3 regions of the Streptomyces sp. NPDC048211 genome follow, and region 1 is predicted to be linked to each of the others. Evidence: riboswitches for the same ligand, from Rfam matches in the RefSeq annotation. Region 1 holds a riboswitch; each other region holds the start of a gene.
The links. Region 1 has a riboswitch for cobalamin ahead of metE (5-methyltetrahydropteroyltriglutamate--homocysteine S-methyltransferase). Riboswitches for the same ligand answer to the same signal wherever they lie in the genome.
Positions count from the first base shown of each region.

Region 1 (2,256 bases):
CGGAGGGCGAACTCCCGCTGATGGTCGTTCAGCCCGTCCCAGTCGTGCAGATCGGTGGAGACCGGGATGCCGAGGGCCTCGATGTCGTCGTAGAGGAAGCGCGTGAAGTTCATGATGGACAGATGGACGTGGCGGGCCCGCCGCAGCCGGGGGAGATAGAAGTCCTGCGGCATCCGCAGATCCTCCGGGTCGCGGGCATCGTAGAACGACATCCGACGCCCGGTCGCGTCCACCAGGTTCACCGCACGACGGGTGCCCGCCGCCGAGATCAGCGGATGGAACTCCACATCGCCCTTGGCCAGTCGCTCGCGCACCTGCACACCGGTCCAGTCGTCGCCGATGCAGTCGAGCAGCGCGACGTCCAGCCCCAGCGCACGGGCGCCGAGCGCCACATTGCCCCCGGTATGGCCGGGCCACTCCTCGATCGGGCCGACCATGACCGAGTCGGCGAGCGGGACCGGCAGGGCGTCGACGCGGACGATGGTGTCCACCCCGCTGCCGCCGACCACCAAGACGTCGTATTCCGTGAGTTGTCGAACCACTGTGCCGCCTCTCTGTTCCCGCCGTGGCCAGTATGACCGAGGGCCCGTCACACATATCCGTCCCACCCGCGGGTCCGGAATGTGAACAACACCGTGCCGTGCGAGGCCTTAGGGTGGGTGGTGCAGCTGGTTCGCCCCTGTCCGCCAGGCAGGTGCGTCGCAAGAGGGAACCCGGTGGGAATCCGGGACTGCCCCGCAGCGGTGAGCGGGAACGACCGCCGTCATACGCACTGGATCCGAAGGGTCCGGGAAGCGACGGCCAGTAGGTGTCTGCCTCGGCAGACGTGCCCGCGAGTCCGAAGACCTGCCCGTTGCCCGCAACCGAACCCTCGGATGCGGAGATCTCGGTGACCTCGTGGGCGGGTCGGCGGCAGACAGCGGGTGGACGGGCACCGGGACGGTGCGGCGATCCGCCCGGTCCGTCACCCCTTCGCGCCCTCGACCCGATCCGGGATCCGCAGGAGACACGCTCGCGAAGGAGAGCTACGTGACATCCGAACCCACCACGGCGACGGCAGCGGCCACCGTGTTCGGCTACCCCCGCCAGGGCCATCACCGCGAACTGAAGAAAGCCGTCGAGGGCTACTGGAAGGGCGGCGTCACCGCCGAATCCCTCCGGGAGTCGGCCGCCGCCCTGCGCCGGGCGAACTGGGAGGAACTCGCGGCCGCCGGAATCGGTGAACTCCCCACCGGTGACTTCTCCCTCTACGACCACGTCCTGGACACCAGCGTCATGGTCGGTGCGATCCCGGACCGCCACCGGACCGCCGTGGAGGCCGATCCCCTGGACGGGTACTTCGCGATGGCCCGCGGCAGCCGGGAGGCGGCCCCGCTGGAGATGACCAAGTGGTTCGACACCAACTACCACTACCTGGTCCCCGAACTGGGCCCCGAAACGGTGTTCACCGCCGACTCCGGCAAGCAGGTCGCCGAGTTCCGCGAAGCCGCCCGCCTCGGCATGACGGGCCGGCCCGTCCTCGTCGGCCCCGTCACCTACCTCCTGCTGGCCAAGGCGGCCCCCGGCGCCCCAGCGGACTTCGACCCGCTGTCCCTCCTGGACCGGCTGCTGCCCGTGTACGCCGAGGTACTCGCCGACCTCAGGGCGGCGGGAGCCGCTTGGGCGCAGCTCGACGAGCCCGCCCTCGTCCAGGACCGCACGCCGGCGGAGCTGGACGCCGTCGCCCGCGCCTACGACCGGCTGGGCGGGTCGGACGACCGGCCGAAGCTCTTGGTCGCCTCCTACTTCGGGCGCCTCGGCACCGCCCTGCCCGTCCTGGCCCGGACTCCGGTCGAGGGACTGGCCCTCGACTTCACCGAATCCGGCGCCGCCAACCTCGCCGATCTCGCAGCCGCCGGCGGGCTGCCGGGCAAGCGGCTGGTCGCGGGCGTCGTCAGCGGCCGCAATATCTGGATCAACGACCTGGAGAAGTCACTCGCGACGCTGGGAACCCTGCTCGGTCTCGCCGGCCGGGTCGACGTCTCGGCCTCCTGCTCACTGCTGCACGTCCCCCTGGACGCCGATGCCGAGCGCGGCATCGACCCCCGGATCGGGCGATGGCTCGCCTTCGCCCGCCAGAAGACCGCCGAACTGGCCGTCCTCGCCCGCGGTCTCACCCGGGGCACGGGTGCCGTCGCGGCCGAACTCGCCACGAACCGGGCGGCCCTGGCCTCCCGCGCAGGGTCCACGCTGACCCGCGACCCGGCCGTGCGGGCC
Region 1 covers NZ_JBIDAD010000005.1:412,717-414,972, forward strand. Annotated here, with positions in the region: gene ACGFZA_RS21410 (carbohydrate kinase family protein) at 1-542, opposite strand, end outside; cobalamin riboswitch at 653-869, shown strand; gene metE (5-methyltetrahydropteroyltriglutamate--homocysteine S-methyltransferase) at 1,030-2,256, shown strand, end outside.

Region 2 (2,256 bases), 190 kb from region 1:
GAAGCACTACCGGATCGGCTGGGACACGGCCGCCCCGCCCGCCGAGTCGGAGTGAAGCGGCGTCCGTACGCGCAGGGCCCGCCGGGATCTCCCCGGCGGGCCCTGCGCGTACCGTCGGCACGCTGTGCACATCAGCACATCAGCACCTCCTGCCGCACCCCGCATCCCGCCCTCTGCACGACGTGCGTGGCGGAGTGCCGGCCAGTGGTGCCCCAGGACTCAGCCGGCGACGGTGGCCGGCCGGTTCGCGGCGCCGTCCGTGACCGCGGCCGTTCCCGGCTTCGGCACCAGCAGCCGCTCGGTGAGGTACCCGAATACCAGCCCGAAGGTGGTCCAGAGCGTGACCTGCACCGCCAGCGTGGCCAGCCTGAACTCCCAGAGCAGGGAAGCCGGGAAGTCCTTTCCGACCTCGTTGAACGAGGGCAGGAAGGCGTAGGCCAGCCCGATCACCAGCACATAGCCGCCGGCTGCGGCGATCGTGGCGTTCCAGTTGCCCAGGCGCGGAGCCAGCCGCCTGCCGAGGATGACCGCGACGACGGCCAGCAGGACGCTGAGCGCGACCATCAGGAAGAACAGGGCGGTGCGTTGGCCGATGGTGTCCGGGTTGCCGACCGCCGGCGGATTGGCCGGGTACTTCAGGAACGGCACGATGTACACGGCCACCAAAGCAGCGCCCGCGATCAGCGCAGCCGTCGCCCTGGGGCCGAAGCGGCCCATCCGGCCGAGGGCGTAGCAGAAGACGAGTGCGGCGATGCCTCCGACGGCGACACCGAAGACGAGTACACCGGTGGCGAGGCCGGCGGTGGACTGCATGGTGCGGCTGACGAGTTCTTCGCCGCCGCCGTGGTCGTGGCTGTGCGTCTCTTCGAGAGCGATGGCCGCGTCCACACGGGACTCGCCGAGGAAGTAGGCAACGCACAGGGCGAGCGCGCCCGCGACGAGTCCGGCCAGCATGCCGCGGACCAGCAGGGTCCTGACAGATATGGAGTTCATGAGGGGTTCCCCTGGATCAAGCGGTGGGATCAGTGGCAGGGGAAACCGAGGAGGTGGCGCCCGTCGTGGACCCACTCGTGCACGCCCTCGCCCGAGATGAGCGCGGTGGCGCCCTGCTCGGCGCCGACGAAGTACAGCAGGATCAGCATGAGGATGCCGAAGAAGGCGGCCCAAGGGGCGATCGCCTTCAGCGAGATGGGGGTGAGGGCGGGTGCGGCGGTGGTGGGGGCAGCAGCAGTCTGTGCCATGGCAGAACCTCCTGAGGGAACACGCGTCCCGATCGTGGTGCCTGAGACGAAGGTGCTGGGTCTGACTTCCCGTACGGGTACGGGTTCACAGTGGCGCGACCGTGCCGGATTCTCACCGGACTTCCGTCACACCTTCGTCATGTCGTCGCGACCATACCGCCTGCGAGCGGGCGCCGCCATGGTGCCCGTGGACGGCCTGTCCGTCCCCGGATGCCATGGTGGACCTGGCCAAGTGACCAGAGTTCAGGGAGTTGAGAGCGGGTATGGCGGTACGGGTGATGTTGATCTCACCGGCGATGAACGCCGCGCTGCGCGAGGCCCGGTTCGCCGGTGACGCGTCCCTCGACGAATCCGGGCTCCGGCAGGCCCGAGCCTCGGCGGACACCTTGCCCCCGGCGGACCGGGCGCTGCACGGGCCGTCCCGGCGCTGCACCCGGACGGCCGAGGCCCTGGAGATCGGCTCCGTTACCGAACACGCCATCCGTGACTGGGACTTGGGGCGCTGGACAGGTGCCCGCCTGGACGAGGTGAGCGCGAGTGAGCCGGAGGCTGTGGCGGCATGGCTCGCGGATCCCTCGGCCTCGCCGCACGGCGGCGAGTCCCTGCTAGAGCTGTGGGCGCGGGCAGGGGCGTGGCTCGGCTCTCTCGACGCCGGCGACCCCGGTCGAGTGCTGGCGGTGGTCGAGCCCGCCGTGGTCAGGGCCGCGGTCGTCCACGCGCTCGACCTTTCGCCGCAGGCGTTCTGGCGTATCGATGTCGCCCCGCTGACGCTCACCGAGCTCAGCGGCAGGTCGGGGCGGTGGAACCTGCGCTGCGGCCGGCCGCTCACGCCGGAGCAGGGCGCTTGACGCCACTCGGCCAGGGCCGAGGCCGTCCGAGCGTCCCCCGCGTGCGTGGTCGCCCCGCATCCAGCTAAGGGCTGTCCCGCAATTCCTGGTGGATCAGCGCGCGGCGTCAGATGCGGTGCATCGCAAGGCGGAGGGGCGCCCGCATACTGGATGTATTCGGGCGTTTC
Region 2 covers NZ_JBIDAD010000005.1:219,571-221,826, reverse strand. Annotated here, with positions in the region: gene ACGFZA_RS20610 (GNAT family N-acetyltransferase) at 1-55, shown strand, start outside; gene ACGFZA_RS20605 (CbtA family protein) at 220-993, opposite strand; gene ACGFZA_RS20600 (CbtB-domain containing protein) at 1,023-1,241, opposite strand; adenosylcobalamin (AdoCbl) riboswitch at 1,287-1,380, opposite strand; gene ACGFZA_RS20595 (histidine phosphatase family protein) at 1,505-2,089, shown strand.
Region 2: it holds a riboswitch for cobalamin, as region 1 does, so the genes downstream of both, ACGFZA_RS20600 (CbtB-domain containing protein) here and metE (5-methyltetrahydropteroyltriglutamate--homocysteine S-methyltransferase) in region 1, are expected to answer to the same signal.

Region 3 (2,256 bases), on a different contig from region 1:
TGGTGAAGGTCGGCGCGCTCGCCTTCGTCCTCACCATGGACAAGACGGTCGCGATCAACTTCCAGCTCCTCGGCGGAATCTGGATCCTCCAGACGATGCCGGCCCTGGTCGGCGGGCTGTTCACCCGGTGGTTCCACCGCTGGGCGCTGCTCGCGGGCTGGGCGGTCGGCATGGTCTACGGAACGGCTGCCGCGTACGGGGTCGCCAGCCCGACCCAGAAGCACTTCGGCGGGTCCTCCAAGGCGATCCCGGGCATCGGCGAGATCGGCTACATCGGCCTGACGGCCTTCGTGCTGAACGTCCTGGTCGTCGTCGTCCTCACCTTCGTCCTGAACGCCGTGAAGGCGCCCGCCGGGATCGACGAGACCTCCCCGGGCGACTACACCGCGGACGCGGGCGACCCGGGCGTGCAGACCGAGCTCCCGCCGGCCACCGCCGGTGCGCCGGGCGGTCACTGACCTCCGCCGCGCGCACGCGAACGGGCCGTCGCACCTCTCCGGAAGGGGTGCGGCGGCCCGTTCGCGCGTCCCCGCGGAAAAGCCCTTGCGGCCTCGGCCCGTGCCTGCGGCAGACTTCGGCCCATGGACATAGCAATCCGGCCGGTCGAGCCCGCCGAGCACGCGCTCCTCGGCGAGATCACCGCCGAGGCCTATCTGGGCGACGGGCTCCTGGACCTCGGCGCCGACGATCCGTACCTGGTGCAGCTGCGCGACGTGCCCCGCCGGGCCGCCGAGGCCGAGGTGCTGGTGGCCGCCGACGCGCGGGGCCGCGTCCTGGGCGGGGTCACCTACGCCCCGCCGGGCAACCCGTGGGCCGACATCGCGGCGGCCGACGAGGCCGAGTTCCGGATGCTGGCGGTCTCCCGCGAAGCCCGTGGCGCCGGGGCGGGCGAGGCGCTCGTACGGGCCTGTATCGACCGCGCACGAGGCACCGGCGGCGTCACGGGGCTCGTCCTGTCGACGCAGCCGGCGATGCGCGGCGCCCATAGGATCTACGGGCGCCTCGGCTTCGTACGGACCCCCGAGAAGGACTGGAGCCCCGTCGCCGACCTCACGCTGCTGACGTACCGTCTGGACCTCCGCCCCGCGCCATAAGGGCACACCGCGATCGCGTACGACACAACATGTGGGGGCTGCCGCATCCGGCAGCCCCCACATGTATGCTCGTGCTCGCTGTCGCCGCAGGGAAATCCGGTGCGAATCCGGAACTGTCCCGCAACGGTGTGTTCGGTGTGCTTTTGCGCACCCCGAGTCCGAAGTCCTGCCGACAGCGCATCCGGCTCGACCGATCCGGATGCCCAGACGTCCGGGCCTCGTGGATGGGCCGGTGGACGCCGCACGGAGTGCTGCCCTGCCCGGGTCCCGCTCCGCCCGGCTGCCCCCGCTCCCCGCAGGCCCCGAGCCGAGCGAGGGAGTGCACCACGTGACCATCGCGCCAGCCGATCCGGTAACAGCGGCCGAATCAACGGGAACCACGAGCGACGGACCGGGAACCGTACTGCTGCGGACCCTGACCGACCTCACCGCCGATCTGCCCGACACCGACCCCGGACGCGTCGCCGCCGCCGCGCTGCGCGGCCGCAACGCCCGGTCGGACGAGGCGGAGCTGCGCTCGCTGGCCACCGAGGCCGCCGCGGGTCTGATCTCCGAGGACCCCGCCTACTCCCGGCTCGCCGCCCGCCTCCTCACCCGCACCATCGCGGACGAGGCGGCCGGGCAGGGCGCGACGTCGTTCTCCGCATCCGTCGCCGTCGGGCACCGCGAGGGCCTGATCGCGGACCGCACCGCCGCGTTCGTGACGCTCCACGCGGCCGCGCTCGACGCTCTGGTGACGCAGTCGCTCGCCGACGGGGCCGACGACCGCTTCGGCTACTTCGGCCTGCGCACCCTGCACAGCCGCTACCTGCTGCGCCACCCGATCACCCGCCAGGTCATCGAGACACCGCAGCACTTCATGCTCCGGGTCGCCTCCGGGCTCGCCGAGGACACCTCCGAGCGCGCCCTGGACGAGGTCGCCGCGCTGTACGGCCTGATGAGCCGGCTGGACTACCTGCCCTCCTCCCCCACGCTCTTCAACTCCGGCACCCGCCACCCGCAGATGTCCTCCTGCTATCTGCTGGACTCGCCGCTGGACGAGCTCGACTCGATCTACGACCGCTACCACCAGGTGGCACGCCTCTCCAAGCACGCGGGCGGCATCGGCCTCTCGTACTCCCGCATCCGCGCCCGCGGTTCGCTGATCCGCGGCACCAACGGG
Region 3 covers NZ_JBIDAD010000001.1:887,043-889,298, reverse strand. Annotated here, with positions in the region: gene mctP (monocarboxylate uptake permease MctP) at 1-458, shown strand, start outside; gene ACGFZA_RS04105 (GNAT family N-acetyltransferase) at 582-1,094, shown strand; cobalamin riboswitch at 1,147-1,283, shown strand; gene ACGFZA_RS04100 (ribonucleoside-diphosphate reductase subunit alpha) at 1,423-2,256, shown strand, end outside.
Region 3: it holds a riboswitch for cobalamin, as region 1 does, so the genes downstream of both, ACGFZA_RS04100 (ribonucleoside-diphosphate reductase subunit alpha) here and metE (5-methyltetrahydropteroyltriglutamate--homocysteine S-methyltransferase) in region 1, are expected to answer to the same signal.